2 regions of the Streptomyces sp. NPDC053755 genome follow, and region 1 is predicted to be linked to the other one. Evidence: riboswitches for the same ligand, from Rfam matches in the RefSeq annotation. Region 1 holds a riboswitch; the other holds the start of a gene.

What was found. Region 1 has a riboswitch for S-adenosylmethionine ahead of AB0K65_RS22000 (aminotransferase class V-fold PLP-dependent enzyme). Riboswitches for the same ligand answer to the same signal wherever they lie in the genome.
Region 2: linked by a shared signal. The riboswitch ahead of thrC (threonine synthase) and the one ahead of AB0K65_RS22000 (aminotransferase class V-fold PLP-dependent enzyme) in region 1 are both predicted to bind S-adenosylmethionine.

What each region holds. Positions count from the first base shown of each region.
Region 1 is NZ_JBFASK010000023.1:58,663-74,111, forward strand. Features, by position in the region: gene AB0K65_RS21960 (glycosyltransferase family 87 protein) at 1-692, shown strand, start outside; gene AB0K65_RS21965 (hypothetical protein) at 775-1,938, opposite strand; gene AB0K65_RS21970 (NlpC/P60 family protein) at 2,060-3,073, opposite strand; gene AB0K65_RS21975 (NlpC/P60 family protein) at 3,279-4,307, opposite strand; gene AB0K65_RS21980 (NYN domain-containing protein) at 4,564-5,928, opposite strand; gene AB0K65_RS21985 (hypothetical protein) at 5,963-6,205, opposite strand; gene AB0K65_RS21990 (rhomboid family intramembrane serine protease) at 6,393-7,127, shown strand; gene AB0K65_RS21995 (Lrp/AsnC ligand binding domain-containing protein) at 7,124-7,405, shown strand; gene AB0K65_RS22000 (aminotransferase class V-fold PLP-dependent enzyme) at 7,498-8,874, opposite strand; SAM riboswitch class IV at 9,032-9,148, opposite strand; gene trpD (anthranilate phosphoribosyltransferase) at 9,237-10,301, opposite strand; gene AB0K65_RS22010 (cytochrome bc complex cytochrome b subunit) at 10,428-12,053, opposite strand; gene AB0K65_RS22015 (Rieske 2Fe-2S domain-containing protein) at 12,050-13,102, opposite strand; gene AB0K65_RS22020 (cytochrome c) at 13,099-13,908, opposite strand; gene AB0K65_RS22025 (heme-copper oxidase subunit III) at 13,980-14,600, opposite strand; gene AB0K65_RS22030 (hypothetical protein) at 14,778-15,179, shown strand; gene AB0K65_RS22035 (Ig-like domain-containing protein) at 15,266-15,449, opposite strand, start outside.
Region 2 is NZ_JBFASK010000022.1:108,423-123,871, forward strand. Features, by position in the region: gene AB0K65_RS21605 (extracellular solute-binding protein) at 127-1,398, shown strand; gene AB0K65_RS21610 (DUF3263 domain-containing protein) at 1,670-1,888, shown strand; gene otsB (trehalose-phosphatase) at 1,912-2,754, shown strand; gene AB0K65_RS21620 (trehalose-6-phosphate synthase) at 2,957-4,336, opposite strand; gene AB0K65_RS21625 (hypothetical protein) at 4,394-4,867, opposite strand; gene AB0K65_RS21630 (glucosyl-3-phosphoglycerate synthase) at 4,975-5,928, opposite strand; SAM riboswitch class I at 6,065-6,210, shown strand; gene thrC (threonine synthase) at 6,228-7,517, shown strand; gene AB0K65_RS21640 (MoaD/ThiS family protein) at 7,547-7,825, shown strand; gene AB0K65_RS21645 (cold-shock protein) at 8,220-8,423, shown strand; gene groL (chaperonin GroEL) at 8,862-10,490, shown strand; gene AB0K65_RS21655 (SRPBCC family protein) at 10,636-11,103, shown strand; gene AB0K65_RS21660 (hypothetical protein) at 11,201-11,638, opposite strand; gene AB0K65_RS21665 (hypothetical protein) at 11,801-11,980, shown strand; gene AB0K65_RS21670 (hypothetical protein) at 12,062-12,760, shown strand; gene AB0K65_RS21675 (alpha/beta hydrolase) at 12,835-14,313, shown strand; gene AB0K65_RS21680 (PTS transporter subunit EIIC) at 14,392-15,449, opposite strand, start outside.

The DNA.
Region 1 (15,449 bases):
CCCTGCGGTCCTGGTCGACGGCGGCGGGGGCGGCGGCCGGTCTGCTGCTCCTGTGCACGCTCGCGGCTCCGGGCGCGCTGGCCTTCCTGACCTACCAGCGCGACCGGGGCACGGAGGTCGAGTCGCTGGGCGCGCTGGTCTTCCACGTGGCGCGGTACGTCGGCTGGGAGGGCGAGCCGCGGATGAACTACGGCTCGATCGAGTTCCTCGGCCCCGGCGTCCCCGCCGTGTCCACGGCCGCGATGGCCCTGACCGCCGCGGTGTTCGCCTGGCTGCTGCTGTGGCGGGTCCGGGCGCGGGCCTTCTCCACGACGACGCCGGCGGACGCGGCGTTCGTGGCGGTGCTGCTCTTCACGACCACGAGCCGGGTGATCAGCCCGCAGTACATGATCTGGCTGGTCGGTCTCGCGGCGGTCTGTCTGGTCTACCGGGCGAGCCGGATGCGACGGCCCGCGATCCTGGTCCTGTGGGCGACCGCGGTGACGCAGCTGGAGTTCCCCATCTGGTTCTCGCACGTGACGGACAGCGATCCGCTGGGGCTCACGCTGCTGCTGGTACGCAACGGGCTGCTGGTCGCCGCCTCGGTCTCCGCCTGCCGCGTCCTGTGGCGCCAGACGGTGAGCGAGCCGCGTGCCGGAACACCGGCGACGCCGGTGCGGCCGGAGCGGGCGAAGACGCTCTCGGCTCCCTGAGCCGGGCCGGGCGGCGGGCGGGGCGCGTCCCCCCTCCGGCCGCCCCGGCGGGGACGTCGGCCCGTCACGGTGTCCCGCCCGGTCAGGCCAGCCGGGCGGACAGGAAGCGGCGCCAGGCGGCGGTGAACTCCTCGGGGCTCGTGCCGAGGACCTCGTGCAGGGCCTTCTCCACCGCGCCTTCGCGGGAGGGGTGGGCGCCCACCGCGCTGTAGAAGGCGGTCAGCTTCGGCTCACCCCACCGCTCGGCGATCAGCGCGCAGGCCAGCCAGCCCCCTTCGTAGGCCCGCGCCAGCGCCTCCCCGTCGCCGCCGAAGGCGAAGTCCTCGTCGTCGGGGAGCCGCGCCGGGACCCGGCCGGCCCCGACGGCGCGGCGCAGTTCGGGGGCGGCCTGGGCGGCCGTGCGGCCGGTGCCCCGGTAGGCCACCCAGTCGGCGAAGCCCTCGGAGAGCCAGACCGGGGTGGCCGGCGAGGTCGAGGCGCGGGTGGCCACGTGCGTGGTCTCGTGGGTCAGGACGAACTGGCGACCGAACGCGCCGAGCGCCCCGTACGCCTCGGGGTTGACGATCACGCGGTCGGCGGGGGCGTCAGGGCCGCCTTGGACCTCGCCGGTCGTGACGGCCGCGATGCCCCGATAGGAGGCCCCCGGCGCCCCGAGCAGGCCGCCCATCGCGTCCAGGGAAGCCGGCACGAGGACGACCACCCGGCCCGCCCAGGCCGACGGCCAGGCCGCCGAGACGGCCGGCACCGCCCGGTCCGCCGCCGCCGCGATCGCCCGGAGGCGCTCCTGCGGCTGCCCGACGCCGAGGACGAGGCTGCGCCGTCCCCGTACCGTCTCCACCTCGCCCTGCTGCCACAGCTGCTGGACGTCGGCCCCGGCGTCTCCGGGGCGGTCGGCGCTCACGTACCACCGGCCTCCGCGCTCGGTCAGCTCCAGGAGGCGCTCGGTGGTGACCGGGCCCGGGTCATAGCCCCGCACCCGGTAGCGCAGTTCCGCGCGGACCGTCGCCCGGCCGCCGTCCGCCCGGTCCACGTCCTTCACCCGGTAGTCCCACGAGCCGAGCGGCACCTCCGCGAGGTGGTCGAACTCCCTGAGGGCGGCCGGGGCGAGCGTGGGGTCGAGGCCGGCCGTGTAGGCCGCCTCGTCCCGGGTGAGCAGCGCGCGCGCCTGGCGGTCGAGCAGGCTCTGGATCTGCCCGGGCGCCGGGTCGACGGGCTCGGGGGCCGCGCAGCCGCCGAGCGCCAGCAGGGCGGTCAGCAGGACGGCCGCCGGGCGCGCCCCGCCTCCGGTGGGGCGATCCCCCTGCGTTCCCCGCCCCTGACGTGCCACGCCTCCGATCGTACGGGCACTCGTACGGGCAGGCGTACGGTCAGACCCGGGTCACCGTGACGTGCGACATCATCCCGACCGGGTCGTACCGCACCCGGGCCCCGGGATACGGAGCGTGGATCACCTGCCCGTCGCCGGCGTAGATGCCGACGTGGCTGGCGTCGTCCCGGTACGTCACCAGGTCGCCCGGCTGCGCCTGCGCGAGCGGCACCCGTCGTCCCGCGTACCGCTGGGCCGAGGACGTTCGCGGCAGGCTGATCCCGGCCTGGCGGTACGACCAGACCATCAGGCCGGAGCAGTCGAAGGCGGAGGGGCCGGTCGCGCCCCAGACGTAGGGGCGGCCGATCGCGCTGCGGGCGGCGACGACGGCGGCCGCGGCCCGTGAGGAGGCCGGGCCGAGGTCGCCGAGCGGGGGCAGGTCGTCTCGGCCGGACCGGGAGGCCCGGGCGTCCCGGTCGAAGGACTCCCGCTCCTCGGCGGTCAGGGACGCCAGCAGGCGGCGGGCCTCGGCGAGCTTCCGCTCGACCGTGCGCTTGTGCGCGGCGACCTGGGTCCTGCTGCGCTCCAGCTCGGCGAGCAGCCGCCGCGCCTCGCTCCGCTTCTGGGTGGACGCGCGCAGCTCGTCCCGGAGCCGGCTCAGGGCGGCACCCTGACGGGAGGACACCCGGTCGAGGACCGAGGCCCGGTCGAGGTAGGAGTCGGGGTCGGCGGAGAGCAGCAGCGCGAGGGCGGGGTCGATCCCGCCGGAGCGGTACTGCGCGCCGGCGACCGAACCGAGCGCGCCACGCATGCGGTTGATGCGCTCCTGGCCGCGTGCGACGCCGTCCTGCGCCTGGGCGAGCGTCCTGCGCAGCGCGTCCGCCCGCTCGTCGGCCTTGTTGTAGCCCTCGGTGGCCCGTTCGGCCTCCTCGTAGAGCCGGTCGACCGTGGCCCTGGTGGCCTCGGGGGTGCCGCTGGGGTCGGCGCTCGCGGGGACGGCGCCGAGGGCCGTCGCCGCGGTGGCCGCGGCGGCGGTCAGGACGGTGACCCTGGCGGGTCGTCGGTGGGACGCCACGAATCGCGCTCCGTTCAGCTGTGCCCGGTCTGGCGCGGCAGACAGTAGCCGCTGAGCACTCCGCGACCAACGAAGACGCCGGGCACACAAAGTGACGCCCCGCCGGAGATCACAGGTCACCGGCGGGGCGTCACGTCAGCCATGGGTGCGACGAACCACCCGATCGGGCGTCAGGTCGCGGGAGGCGCTGAAGGGGGCGGAGGCGTCAGATGCGCACACCGAACTGGAAGGTGCCCATGTAGTCCATGGACTCGTAGCGGACCACGGCGCCCGGCTTGGGGGCGTGCAGGATCGTGTTGTTGCCCGCGTACAGACCAACGTGCGACAGGCTGTTGAAGAAGACCAGGTCGCCCGGCTTGAGCTGGCTGCGGCCGATCTTCACGCCGTCGTTCTGCTGGGTGTAGGTGGTACGGCTCAGCCGGACGCCGGCCTGGCGGTAGGCCCACTGGGTCAGCCCGGAGCAGTCGTACGAGTTGGGGCCCTCGGCGCCGGAGACGTACGGCTTGCCGAGCTGGGTGGCGGCGGCGCTGAGGGCGGCGCCACCGCGCTGGGAGGCCGGGACCTCGTTGCCGAGGTCGACCCGGTCGCCCGCCGCGCGGCTGGCGCGCTGCTCGTCCTGCTGGATCCGGGCGCGCTCGGCGGCGGTCAGGGTGTTGAGCAGCTTCTGCGCCTCGGCGAGCTTGCCCTGGAACTTCTTCTTCTTCTCGCCGAGGGTCTTGCGGACGTCCTCGAGGTCGGCGAGCTTCGTCGTCGCCTCGGCGCGCTGCTGGGCGAGGGTGCGCTGCTTGGCCTGGATCGACTGGAGCACGTCGGCCTGCTTGGCGCCGAGCTGGTCGATCGCGGACGCCTTGTCGAGGTAGGTGTCCGGGTCGGAGGAGAGGAAGAGCTGGATCGCCGGGTCGATGCCGCCGGAGCGGTACTGCGCGCTGGCGACCGAACCGATGTTGTCCCGCAGGGTGTTGAGCTCCTGCTGGCCGCGGGCGACCTTGTCCTGGAGGGCGCCGATCTCCTTCTGGAGCTTGCCGCGGCGCTCTTCGGCCAGGTTGTACTGCTCCGTGGCCTCCTCGGCCTCGTGGTGCAGCTTGTCGACCTTCGACTTCACGTCGTCGATCTTCGGCTTCGGAGCGGCCTGGGCGCCGGTCTGGGCGGTGAGCGCGACAGCCGCCGCGGCGGTCATGGTGAGCACGGTCACGCGGGTGCGGCTCGGCTGCTTGGGACGACGGTGGGACGCCACGAAGGCGAGCTCCTTCTTCCTCGAGCCGCCCAACCAGGCTGCGGCAGGCGGTTCCTCCGCTGTCATCCCCGATGGACGATCAACCGCGCGAAGGTTCGAGGCCTGACCCTAGTGACCAACTTGTGATCAGTTCAAATCCTCATGGGCAAAATCTCGCGCAGGCGCCACTTTATTTCCAGACATCACACAGGCAGTGATGAGCATTTGACCGTACGCCCTCCAGAATCCGGGCATTACGGCCACGAGTTGCCAAGCGTTACGAGGCGCGCGAAAGCCGCTTGAGCAACAAGGCGGACGCGACCGGCCGCGCTCCGGACTTGGCGACGCCGTCGGCGACTTCACGGTCCGTGGAGACCACGACGACCGGCCGCCCCGGAGGCTCGGCCCGCACCAGCTGGCGGATCAGCTCGTCGGCGGTGACGCCCGGCTTGGAGAACAGCACCCGCACCCCGCGGGGCGGCGCGAGCAGTACGGGGGCGGCCAGCTCCGCCCCGTCGAAGACACAGGTGACCTCGGCGCCCGACCGGGCCGCGAGGGCGGAGAGCCCACCGAGGAGCCGCAGCCGCTGCTTCTCCAACGGCATGGTCGGATAGCCGGTCTTGGTGACGTTGTAGCCGTCCACGACCAGATGGGCCTGCGGCAGCGCGAGCAGCTGGTCGAGCAGCGCGGGGTCGGTCTCGGACAGGGCGCGGGCCGCGATGTCCTTCGGCGACATCCGGCCGGGCTCGACCGCGTCCACGGTGTCGGCGGGATGGACGGAGACGGGCGGCAGGGCCAGTTCGCGGCGCAGCCCCTGGGCCGCGTCCAGGACCGTGTCGAGCAGCAGGCGCAGCCTCATGTCCTCCACGGAGCGCCCCTCGCGGGCGGCCCGGCGGCTGGCCTCCAGGGCCGCCTCGACCTCGGCCAGCCGGGCCTTGAGCCGTCTGCTCTCGCTCTCGGCGGCCGAGACCTGGGCGGCGGCCTCCGCCTTGACGGCGTCGACCTCGGCCTGGGTGCGGCGCAGGGCCGCCTCGCCCCGCTTCACGTCGCTCTGGGCGCTGCGCAGCTTGCGGTGAAGCGATTCGGCTTCCTTGCGGGCCGCCTCCAGGTCGTGGCGCAGCTGCTCGGTCTCGCCCCGGCCCCGTTCACGGGCCGCGGCGACCTCCTCGCGCAGCCGCTCCAGCTCGCGCCGACCGGCCTCGTCGGCCCGCTCGGCGTCCGCCCGCTGGACCTCCTCGCCCGCGGCGGCGACCAGCTTGACCCAGCCCGCCGGCCGCAGCACGTAGGCGGCCGCGGCGACCTCGACGGGATCGGCGGCGGCGGGCGGCGCCCCGGACTCGACGGTCCCGGCCAGCTCGGGCTGGGCCTCCCTGAAGCGCTCGCCGATCCGCTGCCGGAAGAGCGGGTCGCTCTCCAGCGCGGCGGCCATGGCGTTGCCCGCGAACTTGGCCCGCCGGGTGGGGGTGAAGCGCGCGTACTGCCGCAGCGGGGCGGGCAGCTCCGCGAGGGTGAGCCCGCCGAAGGCGTCGGAGACGATCGCGACGACCCGCCGCCGTACGCCTTCCGGCAGCGGGCGGTCGAGCGCCTCGGCAGCGTCACCTGCCGCGCCGGCCGGCTCACCACCGTGCGCGGGCTGCTCCACGATCCGTCACCCCACTGTCGTTCGCGCCGCTCCGTCAGGAAGCGGTGCCCGGCCTGTCCACCAGCTCGATCTGATCCACCGCGTTGCACCAACGACAGCGGACCGACTCGATGGTCTCACTGACCACCTCGCGCTCCTCCACCTTCGGCTCCCCGGCGAGGTCCAGATGGACGTACTCGACGACCTTGGAGGAGCGCGTCACGTCGAACCGGGTCAGGTTGCCGCAGAGCGTGCAGCGCCAGCGGGTCTCGGCGGTCGGCAGGGGAACCGTCGTCATCGGACCGTCCTCTTTCTTGTGCGGGATGCGGGAGCCGCGGTGCGCCGTCGAACTGCGGTGGTACTGCTCGTCACCCTACGGCCTCGGGGGTACGCCCTGCTCGGGCGGAGCCCGGCTCGGGGGCGACCGCCGGGCGCCCCGGCGAGGCGCTCTGTCCAGGTCGGCCACGGTACGCGATGATCTGTCCATGATCGACTGGCGGGAAGCGGCCCTCGGCGCGTGGCGGGGTGCCCGGAACGGCCCCACGGTGACCTACGGCCTCATCGCCGTCTGCAGTCTCACGTTCCTGGCCGGCCCGGCGTCGGGCCTCAATCCGGGGTACGGCACCGGGGACGCCTTCCTCGCGGCGCAGAGCGCCTACTTCCACCGCTGGGGCGTGCTCCCGGCCGAGCTGACGAGCGGCGAGCCGCGCGCCCTGCTCACCCCGCTGACCGCGCTCTTCGTGCACGGCAGCTGGCTCCATCTGCTCGGGAACATGCTGTTCCTCTACGTCTTCGGCGCGATGGCCGAGGAGCGGATGGGGGCGGCGGGGTTCCTGCTCTTCGCCGTCGGCTGCGGCTACCTGGCCCTGCTGGGCTACGCCGCCGTGCACGCGACCAGCGAGCAGACGCTGGTGGGGGCGTCGGGGGCGATCTCGGGGGTCCTCGGGGCGTTCCTGTACCTCTTCCCGCGGGCCCGGGTCACCAGCCTCTTCCCGTTCCTCTTCTTCCTGCCGTTGCGCTTCCCGGCGTGGATCGTGCTGATCTTCTGGTTCGTGCTCCAGTGGCTGGCGGCGCGCACGGCGGGGCCGGGCCCCGGGGTGGCCTACCTGGCGCACGTCGTGGGCTTCACCATCGGCTTCCTCTACGCCTGGGGCCGCTACCACCGTGGGGATAAGGTGAAGGCCCCAGCCGCGGCGACCGAGGGAGAAAGCCAGCCGTGATCACCGCGATCGTGCTCATCAAGACCAGTGTGGACCGCATCCCCGAGATCGCGGAGTCCATCGCCGCACTCGACAGCGTCAGCGAGGTCTTCTCGGTGACCGGCACGTACGACCTCATCGCCATGGTCCGGGTGCCGCGGCACGACGACCTCGCGGACGTCATCCCCGGCCGGATCAGCAAGATCCCCGGTGTCGAGGCCACGGACACGCACGTGGCGTTCCGTACGTACTCCCAGCACGACCTGGAAGCGGCCTTCGCCATCGGCCTGGAGTCGTAGACCGCCCGCCCGGAGCGCCGGTTCCCGGGCCGCCCGGGGCATGACGAAGGGGACCCACGCGGGAGGTCCCCTTCACTCGTACGAGTGGCCGCTCAGCCGCGGTCGGGGACGCAGCGGCCGTCCTCCGTGCGGTACTTCCACTGCGCGCCGTCCCGGACCAGCTCCTTGACGGCCCGCACGAAACGCTCCACGTGCTCGTCCGGCGTGCCGGCCCCGAAGCTGACCCGGATGGCGTTCAGCGACTTCTCGCCCGGCTCGCCCTCCGGGGCCCCGCACTCGCCGACCTGCTGCTGGTCGCCGCCCAGCAGGGTGCGGACCAGCGGGTGGGCGCAGAAGAGGCCGTCCCGGACGCCGATGCCGTACTCGGCGGAGAGCGCCGCGGCGAAGTGGGAGCTGTTCCAGCCCTCCACCACGAAGGAGATGACGCCGACCCGGGGGGCGTCGTCGCCGAAGAGCGAGAGCACCTTGACCTCGGGCACCTCGGCCAAGCCCTCGCGCACGGTCGCGATCAGCTGCCGCTCGCGCCGGACGAGGGTGTCGAAACCGGCCTCGGTCAGCGCCTTGCAGGCGGAGGCGATGGAGTAGACGCCGATCACGTTCGGGGACCCTGCCTCATGGCGGGCGGCGGTGGTGTGCCATGCGACGTCCACTCCCCCGTCGGCACGGCGGGCGACCTTCCGCGAGGCGCCACCGCCGGCCAGGTACGGCTCGGCGTCCTGGAGCCAGTCGGCGCGGCCGGCGAGGACGCCCGAGCCGAACGGGGCGTACAGCTTGTGCCCGGAGAAGGCGATCCAGTCGACGTCCAACTCCCGCACCGAGACCGGGTGGTGGGGGGCGAGCTGGGCGGCGTCGACGACGATCCGGGCGCCGTGGGCGTGCGCGGCGGCGGCGAGTTCGCGCACCGGCCACAGCTCGCCGGTGACGTTGGACGCACCGGTGACGCAGACGAGGGCGGGGCCGCCGGCTCCCGAGGCGGCGGCCCGGCCGGCGAGCGCGCGCTCCAGGGTCTCGACGGCCTCGGCGGGGGTGCGCGGGGCGTTGAGATAGGTGACCCGGGCGTCCTTCCACGGCAGCAGCGAGGCGTGGTGCTCGGTCTCGAAGACGAAGACCTCGCAGCCGGCGGGGAGGGCCGCGGCGAGCAGGTTGAGTGAGTCGGTGGTGGAGCGGGTGAAGACGACCTGGTCGTCTTCACGGCAGTCGAGGAAGGCGGCCACGGTGGCGCGGCTGTTCTCGAACAGGTCGGTGGACAGCTGCGAGAGGTAGCCGGCGCCCCGGTGGACGCTGCCGTAGTACGGCGCGTAGGCGGCCACGTCGTCCCAGACCCGCTGGAGGGCCGGCGCGCTGGCGGCGTAGTCGAGCGCGGCGTACGTCACCTCGCCACCGGTGACGAGCGGGACGGTCACATCACGGCCCAGAACGGGCAGCGGGGCACAAACCGACTGGTCGGAGGCAACGGTGGAGACAGACATGGCGAACTCCCGTACGAGGCAGGCGAGATCCCGCGCCGGCGGACACGCGGCAGCGCTGGAAAAGAAAAGGGGTATGCGGAGAAGGGGCGGAAGGGCCCTATCGCATTCGCTTGCTCACAAGAGGCTCCCTGAGGACCAGGACCCCAAGGCTTCGAGGGGTCCGCGCTTGCCGTGGACCTTGCTGTCCACGGCCTGGTCTTCACCCGGGGCACCCCGCCACGGACGGAGGGTTGCCGGACAGCAAGCCGGGGCTTCCTAGCTGTCACTCATGACCTGGCACAGAACGTATGTCAGCTGATCGTGTCCGCGCAACCCCGTACCGCATTCCGGAACGGGGCCGCGCCGACCGATCGGGTTCGTGGCTACGCGTTGCTGGCGGTGACCCAGCGCTCCAGGGCCTTGCGGGCGGCTCCCGAGTCGATGGACTCGGCCGCCTTCGCGATCCCCTCGCGCAACTGCTCCGCCAGGGTGCCCTCCCCCGGCTCCAGCGCCGTGAGCGCCGCCGCCGAGTTGAGCAGCACCGCGTCCCGCACGGGACCGGTCTCGCCCGCGAGCAGCCGACGGGCCACATCGGCGTTGTACGAGGCGTCGGCGCCGCGCAGCGCCTCGACGGGGACGATGTCGATGCCGACGTCCCTCGGGTCGAACGCCTCCTCGCGGACCGCGCCGTCCCGGACCACCCACACCCGCGAGGTGGCGGTGGTGGTCAGCTCGTCCAGACCGTCGTCCCCGCGGAAGACGAGCGCGGAGGAGCCGCGCTCGGCGAGCACGCCCGCCATGATCGGGGCCATCCGGGCGTCGGCCACGCCGGTCGCCTGGGCCCTGACGCGGGCCGGGTTGGTGAGCGGACCGAGGAAGTTGAAGACCGTCCGGATCCCGAGCTGGCCGCGGGCGGCGGCCACGTGCCGCAGCGCGGGGTGGAACTTCACCGCGAAGCAGAAGGTGATCCCGGCCTCCTCCGCGACCTCGGCCACCCGCCGCGGGGTCAGCTCGAGGTTTACGCCGAGCTTCTCCAGGACGTCGGAGGCACCGCTCGCGCTGGACGCGGCCCGGTTCCCGTGCTTGACGACCTTGGCCCCTGCTCCGGCGACCACGATCGCCGACATGGTGGAGATGTTGACGGTCTTGGCGCCGTCGCCGCCCGTGCCGACGATGTCCACGGAGGCGCCCGGGACCTCGATGAGGTTGGCGTGCTCGTACATCGTCCGGACGAGTCCGGTGATCTCCTCGACGGTCTCGCCCTTGGCGCGCAGCGCGACGGCGAAGCCGGCGATCTGGGCGTCGGTGGCCTCGCCCCGCAGGATCCGGTCCATCGCCCAGGCGGTGTCCTCGGCGCTCTGGTCGCGGCCGGTCAGCAGGCCGTCCAGGACGGCGGGCCAGGAGCGGCCCGCCGTGGTAGGTCCTCCAGCGGGGGTCACAGCGCTCATGGCAGCTCCTGGTCATTGCCGTAACGAGACGGATACTCGCCCACCCTATCCACCCGCGGGGACGGCAAAGAGCCCCGTCCATCGAATGGACGGGGCTCTCGCTGTGGCGACCTTCAGGTCAGGTGATCAGTGGTGGCCGTGGCCGCTGGTGATCTCCTTGTACTCCTCGACGGTGGGCTTGGCGATCTGGCTGTCCTCGCCGTAGTAGCTCCGGTTGAGCCGGACCCGGAGCTTCTCCATCCGGCCCACCTTGCGCTCGACACCGTTCTCGTCGACCCCGGCCGGCAGCTCCGCGGGCTCGTACTGCTCGTGCGCCGTGAGCGCGTAGAGCTGGCCCTGGCTGAGCGGCTCGTGGATCTCGACGAACTCACCGTGCGGCAGGCGCTTGATGATGCCGGACTCGCGCCCGTGCAGCACCTTGTCCCGGTCCCGGCGCTGGAGGCCGAGGCAGATCCGCTTGGTGACGATGAACGCGATGACCGGTCCGACGAAGAACGCGATCCGGACGAACCAGGTGATCGAGTTGATCGACAGGTGGAAGTGGGTCGCGAAGATGTCGTTGCCACCACCCACGAGCATGATCATGTACGCGGTGATCCAGGCGACACCGAAGGCGGTGCGCGACGGAGCGTTGCGCGGGCGCTGCGCGATGTGGTGCTCGCGCTTGTCGCCCGTGATCCACGACTCGATGAACGGGTAGACCGCGATCGCCGCCAGGACCAGCGGGAAGAGGATCAGCGGGATCATCACACCGAGGACCAGCGTGTGGCCCCAGAGGTTGATCTCCCAGCCCGGCATGACACGGATCAGACCCTCGGCGAAGCCCATGTACCAGTCGGGCTGGGCGCCGGTCGACACCTGGTCCGGACGGTACGGGCCGAGCGCCCAGATCGGGTTGATCGAGGCGATCGCCGCGATGACCGAGATGACACCGAAGACCAGGAAGAAGAAGCCTCCGGCCTTGGCCATGTAGACCGGCAGCAGCGGCATGCCCACGACGTTCTTGTTCGTGCGGCCGGGACCCGCGTAGTGCGTGTGCTTGTGGTACACGACGAGGATCAGGTGGGCCACCACGAGACCGAGCATGATGCCGGGCAGCAGCAGCACGTGCGCCGAGTAGAACCGGGCCACGAAGTCGCCGCCGGGGAACTCCCCGCCGAACAGGAACATCGACAGGTACGTGCCGACGATCGGCACGGACAGGATCGCGCCCTGCATGAAGCGGACACCGGTGCCGGAGAGCAGGTCGTCCGGGAGCGAGTAGCCGGTGAAGCCGGTGAACATGCCCAGGAAGAACAGCAGGAAGCCGAACAGCCAGTTGATCTCACGCGGCTTGCGGAAGGCGCCGGTGAAGAACACGCGCATCATGTGAACGAACATGCCGGCGATGAAGACCAGCGCCGCCCAGTGGTGGATCTGCCGGATGAGCAGACCACCGCGCACGTCGAACGAGATGTGCATGGTCGAGTTGAACGCCTCGGACATCAGCTGACCCTGCAGCGGGATGTAGCTGCCGTGGTACTCCACCTCGTTCATCGACGGGTGGAAGAACATCGTCAGGTACACACCCGTGAGGATGATGATGATGAAGCTGTAGAGGCAGATCTCACCGAGCATGAAGGACCAGTGGTCCGGGAAGATCTTCCGCATGTTGGCCTTGGCCAGGGTGTAGACACCCAGACGGCCGTCGGCCCAGTCGGCGACCCGCTCACCGGCGGGGGCCTTCTTCTGCGTATCGGTCGTAGTGCTCATCCGCGCTCCCAGAAGGCAGGGCCGACGGGCTCGTCGAAGTCGCCGAGCGCCTCGAGGAAGCCCTTGTCGTTCACACCGATCCGCAGCTGCGGGAGGGCGTGACCGGCCGGGCCGAAGATGACGCGGGCGCCGTCGGACAGGTCGAAGGTGGACTGGTGGCACGGGCAGAGCACGTGGTGCGTCTGCTGCTCGTACAGGGAGATCGGGCAGCCCACGTGGGTGCAGATCTTCGAGAAGGCGACGATGCCCTCGTGCGACCACTCGAGCTCGCGCTTGTCCTTGATGTCGTCCGGCTGGATGCGGACGATCATCAGGGCGGCCTTGGCGATCTCGGTCTGGAAGTCGTGGTCGTGCTCCGAGAGGCCCTCGGGCATCGCGAAGGTCAGCGAACCGACCGCGACGTCCTCGGGACGCAGCGGCTCGTGCGTGTTCATGTTGATGAGCTGCTTGCCCTTGGCCCACAGCGTGCTGCGGAGCTTCTTCTCGGGCAGCGGACCCATGTCACGCAGCAGCACGATGCCGGAGAGCGGTACGAGCGACAGCGCGCCGAACATCGTGTTGCGGATCAGCTTGCGCCGACCCATGCCGGACTCGGCGGCACCGGCCGCGAAGTCCGCCATCACCTGCGCCTTGGTCTCCGCGGAGGCCTGGATCGGGTGACGCTCGTCCGCCACCTCGACGTCGGACATCAGGGTGCGGGCCCAGTGGACCGCGCCCGCGCCGATGAAGAAGAGCGCCAGACCGAGGGTCCATCCCAGGGCGAAGTTGAGCGCGCTCACCCGGCCGAACGGCCAGATGTAGACGATCTTGTCGACCGGGAAGATCACGTACGACGCGATGAAGCCGACGGTGGCCAGCATCGACAGCGTGAACATGAAGGCGACCGCACGCTCGGACCGCCGGGCGGCCCGCTCGTCGATGTCCTGGATGCGCGGCTTGTGGGGCGGAAGGCCCGGGTCGGCGAACGGGTCGTCGGCGACCTTCACCGCGCCGTGCGCGGTGTCCTGCTCACTGGGCAGGTTCTCTTCTGGAATCTCTTGGGTACTCATGACTTCTTGGCCTTAGCGGTGTGGGCCGCGACCCAGACGGCAACGGCGATCAGCGTGCCCAGCCCGAAGATCCAGCCGAAGAGACCCTCGCTGACGGGACCGAGGCCACCCAGCGAGAGCCCGCCGGGGCTGTCCGACTTGTCGCTGTTGACGGCCTGGACGTACGCGATGATGTCCCTCTTCTCCTTCTCGGGCATCGTCGTGTCCGGGAAGGAAGGCATGTTCTGAGGACCGGTCTGCATGGCCTCGAACAGGTGCTTGGGGCTCACGCCTTCGAGGCTCGGGGCGTACTTGCCGTGCGTCAGCGCGCCGCCCTCACCGGTGAAGTTGTGGCACTGGGCGCAGTTGGAGCGGAACAGGTCGCCGCCGCGGGCGATGTCGGCACCGTCGGGGCTGTACTGCGACTTCTTCGGCGTGATGGGGCCGGCACCGAGAGAGGCGACGTACGCCGCGAGCTGATCGATCTCAGCCTGCGTGTAGATGACCTTCTTCTTCGGGACCTGGGCACCCGGCTGCTGGGCCGGCATGCGGCCCGTGCCGACCTGGAAGTCCACGGACGCCGAGCCGACGCCGACCAGGGACGGGCCGTCAGAGGTTCCCTGACCGCCGGTTCCGTGGCAGCTGGCGCAGCCGACGGAGTAGAGCTTCTTGCCCTCCTCGATGGCGAGGGACTGGGCGGTTTCATCGGCCTTCGCCGTGCCCGCGGGCGCGAAGGCGGCGTACAGCCCCCCAGTGGCCGCCAGCGCGAGAAGGAGGACGACGACCGCCGCCAGCGGATGGCGTCGTCGTGCGGAGAGCTTTTTCACGGATTACCCCGGTGTCAGGATCTTCTGCGTCGATGCTTGCTGGATGTCTCGGTGCGCCGAGGGGCGCCCGATTACTTGATCATGTAGATCGTGGCGAAGAGGCCGATCCAGACGACATCGACGAAGTGCCAGTAGTAGGACACGACGATGGCGGCGGTTGCCTGCTCGTGAGTGAACCTCTTGGCGGCGTACGTCCGGCCCAGGACCAGCAGGAAGGCGATGAGACCGCCCGTCACGTGCAGGCCGTGGAAGCCGGTGGTCAGGTAGAACACGGAGCCGTACGGGTCCGACGAGAGCGAGAGGCCCTCGTGCTTGACCAGCTCGGTGTACTCGAAGACCTGGCCGCCGATGAAGATCGCACCCATCACGAACGTGATGATGAACCACGTCCGGAGCTTCTTCACATCGCCCCGCTCGGCGGCGAAGACGCCGAGCTGGCAGGTGAGGGAGGAGAGCACCAGGATCGTGGTGTTGGTGGCCGAGAACGGGAAGTTCAAGGCCGAGGCCTTTTCCGCCCAGAAGTCGGCTCCCGTCACCGATCGCAGGGTGAAGTACATCGCGAAGAGGGCCGCGAAGAACATCAGCTCGGAACTCAACCAGATGATGGTTCCGACGCTGGTGAGGTTCGGCCGATTGACCGACGGGTGCGCGTGCCCGGTTTCTACTGTCGTTACTGTCGCCACGACCGACATTATGTCGGTCGCTTATCCCGCCCTCACTCCGGGGGGTGCCGTTCGGAGTGTCAGGGGGGTGTGTCCAGCCCGAACGGCCCATCGAAGAGGTCTCCCAACCGGGGTCGAACCGGTGTTGACGGGGTGTGGGACGGAGTAGCATCCGCCGCATCGGTTGATGACCTTCACGGAGGAACGATGCAGTCGAGCGCCACGGTCCTGGTCTACAGCGACGACGCGAACACCCGCGCGCAGGTGCGGCTCGCCGCGGGACGCAGGCCCGCGGCCGACGTTCCCCCGGTCGAGTACATCGAGTGCGCGACACTCCCGGCGGTACTGAAGCGCCTCGACGAGGGCGGCGTGGACGTCTGCGTCCTGGACGGCGAGGCGGTGCCCGCCGGCGGGATGGGCGTCTGCCGCCAGATCAAGGACGAGGTCTTCCACTGCCCGCCGGTGCTGCTGCTGATCGGCCGCCCGCAGGACGCCTGGCTGGCCACCTGGAGCCGCGCGGACGCCGCGGTGACCCTCCCGGTCGAGCCGGTCGACTTCGCGGCGTCCCTCGCGGCCCTGCTGCGCGCACGGCTCGCCATCGACGCGTGAGGCGCGTGCGGGACGGGCCCCCGGGGGCCCGTCCCGCAGCCCGGCCGGAAACGCCCAAGGGGTCCGCGGGCATGTGCCGGACACCCCTAGAGCGACGGCCGTAGGCGGGCGATCTCGGTCGGGGCGGTGCGGTTCTTGGCGTCGGCCACCAGTGCGCTCCCCTGCCGCCACTCGTCCCACGGCAGGTTCCAGTCGCCGAAGCCGTTGCCGAAGGTGTCCATCGTGTCGCCGTAGCTGTTGACGGTCTTCACGATGTCGCCCGGGCGCACG
Region 2 (15,449 bases), on a different contig from region 1:
GCACCCGGCGCCGGCCTGCCGGGCCGCGCCGTGCGTTGCCGAAGCGATACCCAAGTGGTGTAGACCTTATGCTTTCCCCTCTGTGAAAATCACAGCTCGACGACGAGCAGAGGGTGGGACAACGCTGTGCAGCGGCGACTCCTTGGACTGACCGCGACCATCGCCGCGCTGGGCCTGACCGCGACGGTCTCGGGCTGCGGCCTCACCGGCACGAAGGCCGACGACGTGACGCTCACCGTGGTCGCCGCGGACTACGACCTCACCGGCGGCGACACCACCGAGAAGTACTGGGCCGGTCTCGCCGCGGCTTACGAGGCCGACCACCCCGGCGTGACGATCGACGTGAAGATCGAGTCGTGGAACGACGTCGACCGCAAGGTCGCCGAGATGGTCAAGACGGGCCAGGCCCCCGACATCGCCCAGATCGGCGCCTACGCCGACTACGCCGCCGCCGACGAGCTGTACTCCGCCGACGAACTGCTCTCCATCCCCGTCCAGGCCAACTTCCTCGCCCCGCTGACCGAGGCGGGCGAGCGGAAGGGCACGCAGTACGGGCTGCCGTTCGCCGCCTCCACGCGTCTGCTCTTCTTCAACGAGAAGCTGTTCGAGCGCGCCGGCGTCAAGAAGGCGCCGACCACCTGGGACGAACTCGCCGCGGCGGCGGAGAAGCTCGACGACGACGACGTCCCGTACCCCTTCGCCCTGCCTCTCGGGCCGGAGGAGGCGCAGGCCGAGACGATGATGTGGCTGCTCAGCGGGGGCGACGGATACACCGACGCCACCGACCGGTACAAGATCGACTCCGACGCGAACGTCAAGACCTTCGAGTGGCTGCGGACGAACCTCGTCGCCAAGGGCCTCACCGGACCCATAGCCCCGGGCAAGCTCAACCGGAAGGACGCCTTCGCCGCGTTCACGCGGGGCGAGGTCGGCATGCTCAACGGTCATCCCTCACTGATGCAGGAGGCGGAGAAGCAGGGCGTCAAGGTCGGCAAGGTCGCCCTGCCGGGTGTGGACGGCACGGCGAAGGCGTCCATGGGCGTCGCCGACTGGATCATGGGCTTCAAGCAGAACGGTCACCGCAAGGAGATCGGCTCGTTCCTGGACTTCGTCTTCAGCGACGCCAACGTCCTGAAGTTCGCCGGTGACAACGACCTGCTCCCGCCGACCGTCAGCGCCTACGCCACGATGGAGGCCGAGCCGGAGCACCAGAACCTGCGCGCCTTCCTGAAGGAGCTGCCGAACGCGCAGCTGCCGCCGGTCGGCAAGACGTCCTGGGCGCAGGTCAGCGACGACATCAAGCAGAACATCGGCAAGGCCGTCACCCCCGACGCCCAGGTGTCCGAGGTGCTCGGGAAGATCGCACGGGACGCGACGGCGGCCGAGAGCGCGGAATAAGTTGGGTCGTATGACCAACGATGAGGAGCCGTGCCCCGGCCGGGACGAGGCCCCGGAGACCCCGGGCGGGAGCGGTGCGGGGGGCAGGGGCGCCGCCGTGCGCGCGGACGGTGCCGGGTCCGTGGAGGGCGCGGTGCGCGGAGGCGGGCCTGCGGACGGTCCGGCGAGCACGGACGGCGCTGAGCCTGCGGACGGCGCCGGGCATCAGGACGGCAGGGGCGGCTCCGGCGCCAGCCAGGGCGTTGCGGGCGGCCCGGCCGGTGGCGCGGGGCTGGGGGAGCGCGAGCGGGCCGTACTCGCTCTCGAACGCCGCTCCTGGCCCGGCCCCGGAGCCAAGGAGCGCGCCGTCCGCGAGCGGCTCGGACTGTCGGCCACCCGCTACTACCAGCTCCTCAACGCCCTCCTCGACGACCCGCGCGCCCTGGCGCACGACCCGGTGACCGTCAACCGCCTGCGTCGCGTCCGTGCCGAGAAGGAGCAGCGCCGCTGAGGAGGCGTCGGTAGGGTCGTCGTATGGTCAGTCTTCCGCATCCGACCACGTCCGCCGGCCGCGACGGCCTCGCCGCGCTCCTCGCGCGGCCGGAGCAGGCCGTCGTCGCCCTCGACTTCGACGGGACGCTCGCCGAGATCGTCCCCGATCCCGAACAGGCGCGCGCCCACCCCGGCGCCGTCGCCGCCCTCGCCGCGCTCGCGCCCCGGATCGCCTCGATCGCCGTGGTGACCGGCCGCCCCGCCGGGGTGGCCGTACGGTACGGCGGCTTCGCCGGCGTCCCCGGCCTCGAACACCTCGTCGTCCTCGGCCACTACGGCGCCGAACGCTGGGACGCCGTGACCGGCACCGTCCAGGCCGCCGCGCCGCACCCCGGCGTGGCGGCCGTCCGCGCCGAGCTCCCCGGTTTCCTGGAACGCGTCGGCGCGTGGCCCGGCACCTGGATCGAGGAGAAGGGCCGCGCGGTCGCCGTCCACACCCGCCGTGCCACCGACCCGCAGGGAGCCTTCGAGGCCCTCAGGGTCCCCCTCGCCGACCTCGCCGCCCACCACGGCCTGGTCCTCGAACCGGGCCGCATGGTGCTGGAACTGCGCCCGCCGGGCATGGACAAGGGCGTGGCGCTCGCCGAGTACGTGAAGGAGGTGGGCGCCGGGTCCGTCCTCTACGCGGGCGACGACCTGGGCGACCTGCCGGCCTTCGCGGCCGTGGAGAAGCTCCGCTCGAACGGAACCCCGGGCCTGCTGGTGTGCAGCGGCTCGGCGGAGGTCACCGAACTCTCCGAGCGCGCGGACCTCTCGGTCCCGGGCCCGGCGGCGGTGGTGGCCTTCCTCACGGACCTGGCGAGGACGATCCACGGGACCGGCTGAGGCCCTCCCGAGAGTCAGGCCGCACGGCACGGCAGGGGCGCCCCGGAAGATTCCGGGGCGCCCCTGCCGTACCGAGAGCCCGTGGCCCCGCCGCCCGGCCCGGGCCCTCCAGCCTCGGCCGACACATCGGACCCGTCCGCGCCCTCCGCCGCCCCGGCCGGGGCCCTCCAGACTCGGGCCGGGCGGTGCCTGCGGGCGCGGGCTAGCGGACCTCGCGCAGGGCCTCCAGCTGCTCCAGGAACCAGCGCTGCGGCGGCAGCGCCGTCGCCGAGGCCGCCAGGCGCTTCGAGCGCTCGGCGCGCTCGCCGTCCGGCATCGTCAGCGCCTCGTGCAGCGCCCGCGCCGTGCCCGTGATGTCGTACGGGTTCACCGTGATCGCGTCCTCGCCCAGCTCCTCGTACGCCCCCGCCTCCCGGGACAGGACCAGCGCGCAGCCCTCGTCCGAGACGACCGGGACCTCCTTGGCGACCAGGTTCATGCCGTCCCGGATGGGGTTGACCAAGGCCACGTCCGCCAGGCGGTAGGCGGCCAGCGAGCGGGCGAAGTCGTCCTTCACGTGGAGCAGTACGGGAGTCCAGTCGTCCGTGCCGAACGCGGTGTTGATCTCCTCCGCGACCCGCGACACCTCCGCCGTGTAGTCGCGGTAGACCGCCAGGTCCTGACGCGAGGGGTAGGCGAAGGCCACGTGGACGACCCGGCCGCGCCACTCGGGGTGGTCCTCCAGCAGGGCCCGGTAGGCGAGGAGGCCCCGCACGATGTTCTTCGACAGCTCCGTGCGATCCACCCGAATGATCGTCTTCCGGTCCGGTCCGCCGCCGATCTGCTCGCGCAGCGCGGCCAGCCGGTCCTCCACGTCAGGGCGCCGCGACCGCTCCCGCAGGAAGTCGGCGTCGGCGCCGAGGCCGTGCACCCCCAGCTCCGTGCCGCCCGTGCCGCCCACCAGGGCCGTGCAGCAGGCGGCGAAGGCGTCCGCCCAGCGCCGGGTCAGGAAGCCCAGCCGGTCCGCGCCGAGCATCCCGCGCAGCACCTGCTCCGCGATGTCGTCCGGCAGCATCCGGAAGTACTCCGGCGGCGCCCACGGCGTGTGGGAGAAGTGCCCGATCCGCAGATCGGGCCGGGCCTCGCGCAGCATGCCCGGGACCAGCGTCAGGTGGTAGTCCTGCACGACGACCTGGGCGCCCGGGTCCGCCTCGGCCGCGAGCGCCTCCGCGAAGGCGCGGTTGTACGTCTCGTACGACGTCCACCGGCGCCGGAACTCCGCGTCGAAGACCGGCTCCACGGGCGTCTGGTACAGCATGTGGTGGACGAACCAGAGCACGGAGTTCGCGATGCCGTTGTACGCGTCGGCGTGGACGTCCGGGTCGATGTCCAGCATGCGCACGCCCGGCTCCGAGATCCCGCGCCGGACCGCCTGCCGGTCACCCTCGCCGAGCGCCGCGCACACCCACACGCTGTCCTCGGAGGACACCGCGCTCAGCCCGGACACCAGACCGCCCCCGCCCCGGCGGGCGTCGAGCGAGCCGTCCTCCGCCACGGCGTACGAGACGGGACCACGGTTGGAAGCCACCAGCACAGAAGCCATGTGGCGAACCTAGCCCGTCCCGTAAACGCTCAAACGTGCGTATACGAACGACGGCGCTCAGTCGCCACGCATGCCACGCGGGCCGCCCGTGCCGTGCGTGGCGCCCGTGGCCCGCGCGCCGCGCAGCGCCGCCTTGGCCACCACACCCGTCCCCGCGAGCGCCAGCGCGAGGCCGCCGAGCAGCCACAGCCGTTCGGTGCGCCGGTCGCCGGTCCGCGCCACCGAGCCGCCGGGGCCGTGCGGGACCGGAGCCGGCCGGCGGGCCTCCGGCGAGGGGAGGCCCGCCCGCTCGGCGGGCGAGACCTCCGGGGCCCTCCGATCCGCCGCCGCGTCCGGCTCGGGCGCGGGCGGAGCCGGGGCGGAGGCCGCGTACGTCGGGGCCGCCGCAGGCTGGACGGCCGTGTGCGGTGCACGTCCCGCGCCGGAGCCGTGGCCGGCCGCCGCGGCCGGCCCGGCCGTCATCAGCGTCGGCGCGCCGACGAGGAAACCGGCGGCCGCGAGGAGCGCTCCCTTGCGATGTGTGGACCTCATGAAACGGAAATGTATGCAGAAAGCATCATCTTCCGAAGCTGCGCCACGCGCGGGGGCCACCTGGCGGCGGCGCCTCCGGCGGCAGGGCCGGTGTGCCTACTCCCCGCTCACGCCACCTGGCGGTGCGCGTACTCCGTGATCTCCAGCATCGGCGGTCGCTCCTCGGTGTCCACCGCGTACGTCCGCGGTGTGAACCCTCCGCCGCCGGCCTTCTCGTCCCGCTCGAACTGGGTCAGCAGCGGCCGCACCAGATGCCCGCGCGAGAGCCGCAGCTGCGCCGTCCGGTAGATCGCCGCCGCCATCCGGCCCAGCGCCTGCCCGTCCTGGTGCCGGTGTTTGCGGACCCCGACGTCGACCTGCGCGAGCGCGTCCAGGCCCACCGTGTGCAGCGCGTCGACGAGCATGCCCAGCTCCACTCCGTAACCGACGGGGAAGGGCAGCCGTTCGAGCAGCGTGCGGCGCGCCGCGTACTCGCCGCCCAGCGGCTGCACGAAACCGGCCAGCTGCGGCCAGTGCAGATTGAGCAGCGGACGGGCCACCAGCTCCGTCACCCGACCGCCCTGACCAGGCTCGTCGCCCAGCGGTCGGTCGTACATCGCCTTGACGAGGTCGACGCCGGGGTCGGTGAGGAGGGGGCCGACGATGCCCGAGACGAAGTCGGCGGAGAAGTCCCGCAGGTCCGCGTCGACGAAGCAGACGACGTCTCCGCGGGTCACCATGAGTGACCGCCACAGCACCTCGCCCTTGCCGGGCAGGGCCGGTATCCGGGGGAGCACCGCGTCCCGCGGCACCACCCTGGCCCCGGCGGCCTCCGCCACCTCGGCCGTCCGGTCACGGGAACCGGAGTCGATCACCACCAGCTCGTCGACGAGCGGGACCTCCTCCGACATCAGTTCGCGTCGGATCGTGGAGACGATCGCGCCGACCGTCGCCTCCTCGTCGAGCGCGGGCAGCACGACGCTGACCGTCGTCCCCCGCTTGGCCGCCAGAATCCGCTCCAGCGGTCGATCGGCCGCGGACCAGGACCGCCGGCCCAGCCAGCGCTCCACCTCTTCCAGCACGTCCGTTACTCCCGGGTTGTGATCCATCTCGCGGTTCGGACGACTATCTCAACCGTCCATGCCTTCGGTTACAGTCTTGAACAACGCGGATCCCCGTCGCATGTCGGGGTGCCGCCCGCGTTCCACAATCGAATACCGCTCATCCAGAGGGGCAGAGGGAAACGGCCCGTTGAAGCCCCGGCAACCCTCCAGTCGGTCAGTACTCGTCTCCAGCGAGGTCCCCCGGCTAGGGAAGGTGCCAAATCCGTCTCATGGCGAAATTCGCCATGGGAAAGATGAGGAGAAAGGGCCTCGCCTCCATGGCTGTACAGACTGTCGCAAACACCCAGAACACGGTCGACCTCGGTCCCGCTTCCGGGCTTTCCTGTCGCGAATGCGGTGAAGTCTTCCCGCTCGGACCGATCTTCGCCTGTGAGCTGTGTTTCGGCCCGCTCGAAGTCGCGTACGACCTCCCCACCGGCGACCCCGAGGCCCTGCGCAAGCGGATCGAGGCCGGCCCCGCCAACATCTGGCGCTACGCCCCCCTGCTGCCCGTCCCCGCGGACGTCGCCGACAAGCCGAACCTGAACCCGGGCTGGACCAAGCTCGTCCAGGCCGACAACCTCGCCCGCGAGCTGGGCGTCGAGCCGGGCCGGCTCTTCGTCAAGGACGACTCCGGCAACCCGACGCACTCCTTCAAGGACCGCGTCGTCGCCCAGGCCCTGGAGGCCGCCCGCGCCTTCGGCTTCACCACCCTGTCCTGCTCCTCCACCGGCAACCTCGCCGGCGCGGTGGGCGCCGCCGCCGCCCGCGCCGGCTTCCGCTCGTGCGTGTTCATCCCGCACGACCTGGAGCAGGGCAAGGTCGTCATGGCCGCGGTCTACGGCGGCGAACTCGTGGGCATCGAGGGCAACTACGACGACGTCAACCGCTTCTGCTCCGAGCTCATCGGCGACCCGCTGGGCGAGGGCTGGGGCTTCGTCAACGTCAACCTCCGCCCGTACTACGGCGAGGGCTCCAAGACGCTCGCGTACGAGATCTGCGAGCAGCTCGGCTGGCAGCTGCCCGACCAGCTGGTGATCCCGATCGCCTCCGGCTCCCAGCTCACCAAGATCGACAAGGGCCTGCAGGAGCTGATCAAGCTCGGTCTGGTCGAGGACAAGCCGTACAAGATCTTCGGTGCCCAGGCCGAGGGCTGCTCCCCGGTCTCGACCGCCTTCAAGGCCGGCCACGACGTCGTGCGGCCCCAGAAGCCGAACACCATCGCCAAGTCCCTGGCGATCGGCAACCCGGCCGACGGCCCGTACGTCCTCGACATCGCGCGCCGCACCGGCGGCGCCGTGGAGGACGTGAACGACGAGCAGGTCGTCGAGGCGATCAAGCTCCTCGCCCGGACCGAGGGCATCTTCGCCGAGACGGCGGGCGGTGTCACCGTCGGCGTGACGAAGAAGCTCGTCGAGGCCGGTCTCCTCGACCCGAGCCTGACCACCGTCGTGCTGAACACCGGCGACGGCCTGAAGACCCTGGACGCGGTGGCCGAGACCTCGCAGGCGACCGCCACCATCCGCCCGAGCCTGGACGCGTTCCGCGACGCCGGCCTGGCCCACTGACCACCCCCGTCACGGAAGGCAGCACCACCATGAGCGTCAAGGTCCGCATCCCCACCATCCTCCGTACGTACACGGGCGGGCAGGCCGAGGTCCCGGCGGAGGGCGCGACCCTCTCCGAGGTCATCGCCGACCTGGAGAAGAACCACACGGGCATCGCCGCCCGCGTCCTGGACGACCAGGGCAAGCTGCGCCGCTTCGTCAACGTCTACGTCAACGACGACGACGTCCGCTTCGAGCAGGGTCTGGAGACGGCGACGCCGGACGGTGCGGGCGTCTCGATCATCCCGGCCGTCGCCGGCGGCTGCTGAGCCTCCGCATTACCCGCCGTAACCGAATTGCCCCCTCCGCTCGGGAAGCGGAGGGGGCAATTCTGCATGGTTGAGCGCGGTAGAGTTGGGGAAGCCCCCTCCGCTGCCCGTGCCAGACGCATATGAGAATGCGCCCGCACCCGACAAGATGCAGCCAATGTGTTCGAGTGTTGTGTACCTTCTGCGCACTTTGACGGGCCCGACTTGCCCCGGAAATCAGTGAATTCTCCTGAATTCTCCTTTCCGGCGTGCCCAGAATTCTCGCCCGATTGACCTGTTGCAGAGGGCAGTTGGGCAGATACATTCAGCCGCGGTCGACGCGTTCCGGCGCAGGGTCTGACCCGGGTCCGCGAAGTGCGGTCCCGCGCAAGGGCCAGTAATAGGGGAGTTAGGCATGGCTCAGGGCACCGTCAAGTGGTTCAACGCGGAGAAGGGCTACGGCTTCATCGCGGTCGACGGTGGTGCGGATGTTTTCGTCCACTACAGCGCGATCCAGATGGACGGTTACCGCACCCTTGAAGAAGGTCAGCGAGTCGAGTTCGAGATCTCGCAGGGCCAGAAGGGTCCGCAGGCGGACATGGTCAAGCTCGCCGTCTGAGCACGGCGCGAATCGGCCACCACGTACGCACTCACGCCGAGGGGTCCGCATCCCGACCAGGATGCGGACCCCTCGTGCGTGCCCCGACGCCTTCGCCCGCCCGCGTCCACGCCGCCGGGCGTCCCGGGGCGCCCCGTTCCTCCGCTTCCGGTCGCCGCGGGAGCTCCCGACGCCTTCGCCCGCCCGCGTCCCGGCCGCCGGGAGCCCCGGACGCGTTCGCCCGTCGGGTTCCGATCACCGAGAGGCGCTTGCACTCGCATGGGCCGAGTGCTAATCATTGGCGTTAGCACTCTGAAGGTGAGAGTGCTTACGAGGATCGGGCAGACGAGGCCCGTGGCCAGGTGGGGCAAGGAACCACCGAAGCCGCAGGCCGTCCGTCGCGGGCGTCGGCGCGGTCCTGGAGCGTTATCCACCCCATGTCCGGGAGGACCACTTCACATGGCCAAGATCATCGCGTTCGACGAGGAGGCACGGCGCGGTCTCGAGCGCGGGATGAACCAGCTCGCCGACGCCGTCAAGGTCACCCTTGGCCCCAAGGGCCGGAACGTCGTCCTCGAGAAGAAGTGGGGCGCCCCCACGATCACCAACGATGGTGTGTCCATCGCCAAGGAGATCGAGCTCGAGGACCCGTACGAGAAGATCGGCGCCGAGCTGGTCAAGGAAGTCGCCAAGAAGACGGACGACGTCGCCGGTGACGGTACGACCACCGCGACCGTCCTCGCCCAGGCGCTCGTCCGCGAGGGCCTGCGCAACGTGGCGGCCGGCGCCAACCCCATGGCTCTGAAGCGCGGCATCGAGAAGGCCGTCGAGGCCGTCTCCGGCGCCCTGCTGGAGCAGGCGAAGGATGTCGAGACCAAGGAGCAGATCGCTTCCACGGCCTCCATCTCCGCCGCCGACACCCAGATCGGCGAGCTCATCGCCGAGGCCATGGACAAGGTCGGCAAGGAAGGCGTCATCACCGTCGAGGAGTCCCAGACCTTCGGTCTGGAGCTGGAGCTCACCGAGGGTATGCGCTTCGACAAGGGCTACATCTCGGCGTACTTCGCCACCGACATGGAGCGTATGGAGGCGTCCCTGGACGACCCGTACATCCTGATCGTCAACTCCAAGATCTCCTCCGTGAAGGACCTGCTCCCGCTCCTGGAGAAGGTCATGCAGTCGGGCAAGCCGCTGCTGATCATCGCCGAGGACGTCGAGGGCGAGGCCCTGTCCACGCTGGTCGTCAACAAGATCCGCGGCACCTTCAAGTCCGTCGCCGTCAAGGCCCCGGGCTTCGGCGACCGCCGCAAGGCCATGCTGAACGACATCGCCATCCTCACGGGCGGCACGGTCATCTCCGAGGAGGTCGGCCTCAAGCTCGAGAACGCGGGCCTCGACCTGCTGGGCCGCGCCCGCAAGGTCGTCATCACCAAGGACGAGACCACGATCGTCGACGGTTCGGGCGAGAGCGACCAGGTCGCCGGTCGCGTCAACCAGATCCGCGCCGAGATCGAGAACTCCGACTCGGACTACGACCGTGAGAAGCTCCAGGAGCGCCTCGCGAAGCTGGCCGGCGGCGTGGCCGTCATCAAGGCCGGTGCCGCGACCGAGGTCGAGCTCAAGGAGCGCAAGCACCGCATCGAGGACGCCGTTCGCAACGCGAAGGCGGCCGTCGAGGAGGGCATCGTCGCCGGTGGTGGCGTGGCCCTGCTCCAGGCCTCCTCGGTCTTCGAGAAGCTCGAGGGCGACCTCACGGGCGACGAGGCCACGGGTGCCGCGATCGTGAAGCTGGCCCTCGAGGCCCCGCTGAAGCAGATCGCCGTCAACGCCGGTCTCGAGGGTGGCGTCGTGGCGGAGAAGGTCCGCAACCTGCCCGTCGGCCACGGCCTCAACGCCGCGACCAACGAGTACGTCGACCTCATCGCCGAGGGCATCATCGACCCGGCGAAGGTGACGCGCTCCGCGCTGCAGAACGCGGCCTCCATCGCCGCGCTGTTCCTGACCACCGAGGCCGTCATCGCCGACAAGCCGGAGAAGGCCTCCGCGGCCGCTCCGGGCGGCATGCCGGGCGGTGACATGGACTTCTGATCCTCTGGGATCGGCTGTTCACCGAGGGCGGTACCCCAGGCGGGGTGCCGCCCTCGGGCGTGGAGGGCGGCACCCGAGCCGGGGTGCCGCCCTCAGGCGTTCGGGGTGATGCTGGGTCGAGGACCCCTCACGGCGGGAGCGGACCATGATCACGTTGCTGACGACCCCGACGGACCGCGAGCTGGTCATCACCCGGACCTTCGACGCCCCGCCCGAACGGGTCTGGGAAGCCTGGACGCGACCGGAGCACGTACGCCGGTGGTACGGCGTGGCGGCCCTGACCACCACCGTCTGCGACATCGACCTGCGCGCCGGAGGCGCGTGGCGCTGGGGCCAGCGGTCCCCCGAGGGGCAGGAGATCGTCTTCTCGGGCACGTACGAGGAGATCGTCCCGAACGAGCGGCTCGTCTACACCGAGACCTTCGAGCTGATGCCGGGCCCGCCGGTGCACGTCACCCTGACCTTCGACGCGACCCCGGACGGCGGCACCGCGCTGACGAGTGCGTCGCTCTGGCCCTCGACCGAGATCAGGGACCAGGCGCTCGCCACCGGGATGGAGGCGGGGATCAAGGAGGAGTACGACCGGCTCGCCGCGTACCTCGGCACGATGTGACGGCTGAACGGCGAGACGGCTGACGGTGGTCGGCTTCCGGTTGACCGCTGACGGCCTCGGGCTCCCGGGTGACGGCTCCCGGCTGCCGGCAGCCGGCTCAGGTCGACGTGGTGCCCCTGCGGCCCCGGAGCGCGAACGCCGCCCACAGGACCGCGAAGGCCAGGGCCGCCACGGCCATCGCCGTCAGGGCGCCCGCCTCCGGGCGCCGGCCGAGGGAGACGCGCGTGCCCAGGAAGGCCAGGCCGACCGCGATCCGGCCGGTGGCGTAGACGGGAACCCGTGCGGAGGCTGCCCGCAGGACGGCCGCCGCCGCCACACCCACCACGAACCACGCGCCCAGGTACGGCCAGGGCGACCCGGGGGCGGCGGGCGGCAGCCCGTACTCGTCCGGACCGAACCGGAACAGGGATCCCGCCCACCCCAGGCCCACCCCCAGGGCGGCGACACCCGCCACCCAGCCGGCATGACGCCACAACGGGACCTCCGCCAGGGTCTCTTCGGTGCCGGGTTCGTCCGCGTCGAGGAATGCGTTCACGCTTTCAGGGACGTGAGCGGGCCGTCGCGCGTTGCCTCGGCGGGCGGGAAATCACGTGGTCCGCACACCGTCCCCGGGCATTGCCCTGGGCAAGGGGCCCGGGCACCCTGGGAGGGCCCGGGGCACGCGATGACCGGGGGCCGCGACGACGGGGGCGAACCGATGGGCCGCTCAGGACTGCCGTACCTCTTCCGACAGGACGAGCTGCTGCGCAAGCACGAGAACCGCGAGCCGGTCGTCCCGCGCGACGGCGCCGTCCGGGTCTTCGAGCACTCCTTCGACCGCGCTCTCGACGGCAGGCGCGGACCCTCCTACTTCCTGGTGTGGACACCCCGGCCTTAAGACGGCGCGGGCCGACCCGTCGCCGCCACCACGGAGATCGCCACGCGCTGGGCGGAGGCCGCCCGGGCCTTCGCCACCGCGGTGGACGGCGCCCGTGCCGAGCTGATCGCCGCCCACCGGCGGGCCGCGGCCGTCCCGTGGTGGAGGCGGGCCGCCGCCCGCCGCGCCCTGGGCGAGTGGGAGGAGGCCGGACGGCGCTACGAGCGGGTGGTGCGGGAAGCCGCCGAGGCGTACGAACCCGTCGGCCGGGAGATCAGCCAGGCGATCCGGACCGAGAGCGAGCGGGCCGCCGAACGGGTGCGCGAGGAGGAACGGCGCGAGATGGCCGCCTGGGAGCGCAGGCGGCGGCTCGCTGAGCGCGCGAACTGGGGCTGCACCGTGGCGACGAGCGGAGGCCGGCCGATCGTGTACGTCTTCCGGCACGACGTCCCCCTCGGCGAGGACATGCCCGCGTCGGCGGCCGCGCCCGGCAGCCCGCGCCTCGACCTGGCCGGCCTGCGCCACGCGCTCGAGGAGGTGAACGTGCCCGCCCCCTGGTGGGACGACGCCGCGCTCGCCGCGACGGAGCGCGAGCTGGAGGGTGTGACCTTCGCGCAGTGGTGGCAGCGCCTGTTCTCCGAGGACTACCGCACCTTCACCGCGCCTCCGCCCCGCTGGGACCCCTCCCCGTCGGGAGACCGCTCCGGAGGCACCGCCACCGGGGGCGGCGCCGTCGGCGGTACGGGCACCGGGGGCACCGGCGGCTTCGGCGGCGGAGTCAGCTGCGGCGGTGGCTTCTGACGGGGGCAAGCCCCACCCTCCACTCTCCCGGCTGCCGGATGGGATCGCGACGTCCCGTCAACAAGGCTCGATCCATGACGACTTGGACGCGCAACGCTCTCGTACTCGCCCTCTCCGCCGCCGCCGTGGCCGCCTCCCTCACCGGGGCGCGGGCCGCGCAGCCCGCTGGTGGGCTCGACTGGACGCCCTGCGGGCCCGACGGGCTCGGGCAGGAGTGCGCCACGCTCTCCGTCCCGCTGGACTACGGCGATCCCGGCGGACGCCGGACCACGATCGCCGTGTCCCGGATCCTGAGCGACCGGCCCGACGAGCGGCGCGGGACGCTGGTCGTGATCCCCGGCGGCCCCGGCAGCTCCGGGGTCGGGCGGCTGACGGCGAAGGGACCCTCTCTGCGAAGGGAGTTGGGCGGGACGTACGACCTGGTGGCGATGGACCCGCGCGGGGTGGGCGGCAGCGAGAGGGCGAGCTGCGGCCTCGACGAGGACGACCGCCGACTGGTGAACCTGCGGCCGTGGCCGGCCGCCGACGGAGGCATCGCCGCGAACGTCGCCCGCTCCCGGCGTACCGCCGAGGCGTGCGCACGCAACGGCGGCGAGGTCCTCGCCCGGATGACGACGGCGAACCAGGTGCGGGACCTGGACCGCTTCCGCCAGGCGCTCGGGGAGGAGAAGCTCTCCGCCTGGGGTGTCTCCTACGGGACGTACGTGGGCGCGGTGTACGCGCAGAGGTTCCCGGCACGCACCGACCGCTGGGTCCTGGACAGCAGCAGCGACCCCGACCCCACGAGGGTGGCCCGGGGCTGGCTGGCGTACATGTCGCAGGGTGCGGACGACCGTTTCCCCGACTTCGCGGCCTGGGCGTCCCACCCGGACCGGGCGGCCCGGGGCCTGCGGCTCGCGGAACGGGCCGAGGACGTGCGGCCGATGGTCCTGGCGCTCGCGGACCGGCTCGACCGGGAGCCCAAGGAGTCGACGAAGCCCGGCGTGCCGCTGACCGGCACCATGCTGCGGCAGGCCCTGCAGAGCGCGCTCTACTCGGACAGCGCCTTCCCCGGATTCGCCCGGCTGGTGCTCGACGCCCTGGACCCCGCCCGCAGGCCCGCGCCGACGCCCGACCTCACCGAGGCGCTCTCCCAGGAGGACGCGGCGATCATGGTCGGCGTCGTCTGCAACGACGTGCGGTGGCCGCGCTCCGTCCCCGCCCATCGGCGCGCCGTCGCGGACGACCGCGTCCGCCATCCGCTGACGGCAGGCTTCCCGGTGAACATCACACCCTGCTCCTTCTGGCAGGCCCCGGCCGAGAAGCCCGCCCGGATCACCGATCGCGGCCCGTCGAACATCCTGATGATCCAGAGCCTGCGCGACCCGTCCACCCCGTACGCCGCCGGCCTGAGGATGCGGGCGGCCCTCGGCGAACGCGCCAGGCTGGTCACCGTGGACCAGGGCGGGCACGGGATGTACCTGGGGAACGGCAACGCGTGCGGCGACCGGTCGGTGACAGCGTTCCTGCGGGACGGCGAGCGGCCCACCGAGGACACGTACTGCGCGAACTGATCCGGTCGGAAGCGGGGCGGTGGCGTCCGTGTGGACCGCCGGCGGTGGATCGTCGCGAGGCCGGGCCCTCCCCGGTGGTCAGACCTTCGCCGGCTCCGAGGGTTCGGAGGGCTCCGGAGCGCCAGAGGCGACCACCCCGGACGCCCCCGAACTCGACCCGGCCTCCGTGTCCACGTCGAACTCCTCCAGGAGTTCCCGGTTGAAGCCCCAGAAGTACGTCGCCACGAAACCCACCACATAGCCGACCAGCAGCCCGCCCGCGTAGACCGCGATCGTCTCGCCCAGGCCCTTGTCGCCGTCGAGGAGCGGGAAGAGGGCCCAGCCGGAGGGGCCGATGGCGGTGGAGCCGACCTCGGCGCCCAGCATGTTGAAGAGGCCGACGAAGCCGCCGCCGAAGGCGCCGCCGACGCAGGCCGTGACGAACGGGCGGCCCAGGGGGAGCGAGACGCCGTAGATGAGCGGCTCGCCGACGCCGAGGAAGCCGGCCGGGAGCGCGGACCTGATGGTGCGGCGCAGGGAGCCGTTGCGGGGGAGCTTGACGTAGACCGCCATCGCCGCGCCCGCCTGGCCCGCGCCCGCCATCGCCAGGATGGGGAGGAGGACGGTGTGGCCCTGCTGCTCGATCAGCGTGGTGTGGATCGGGATCAGCGCCTGGTGCAGACCCAGCATCACCAGCGGGAGGAAGAGACCGCCCAGGACGAATCCGGCCCCGGCGCCCGCGTGGGCCAGCAGCCAGTCGGCGAAGTCGCCGATCGCGGTCGAGATCCCGCCGGCCACGAACATCAGGCCGTAGAGGGTGGCGAGACCCGAGACGAGGACCGTCAGGGTGGGGGTGACCAGCACGTCCAGGGCCTCCGGGACCCAGCGGCGGCACCACTTCTCGACGTACACCGCCAGGACCGCCGCGCCCAGCGCGCCCAGCACCCCGCCCTGGCCCGGCGACAGCGTCTGGCCGAACGCGTCGATCTTCGCGACGCCGGGGAAGACGATGATGGCCGCCACCGCCCCGCCGAGGATCGGCGTACCCCCGAACTCCTTCGCCGTGTTGAAGCCGACGAAGACGGCGATCAGCGCCATGAAGCCGCTCGCGATCGCCGCGAGCGCGGGCGTGACGGACGGCAGCCAACCGAGGTTGA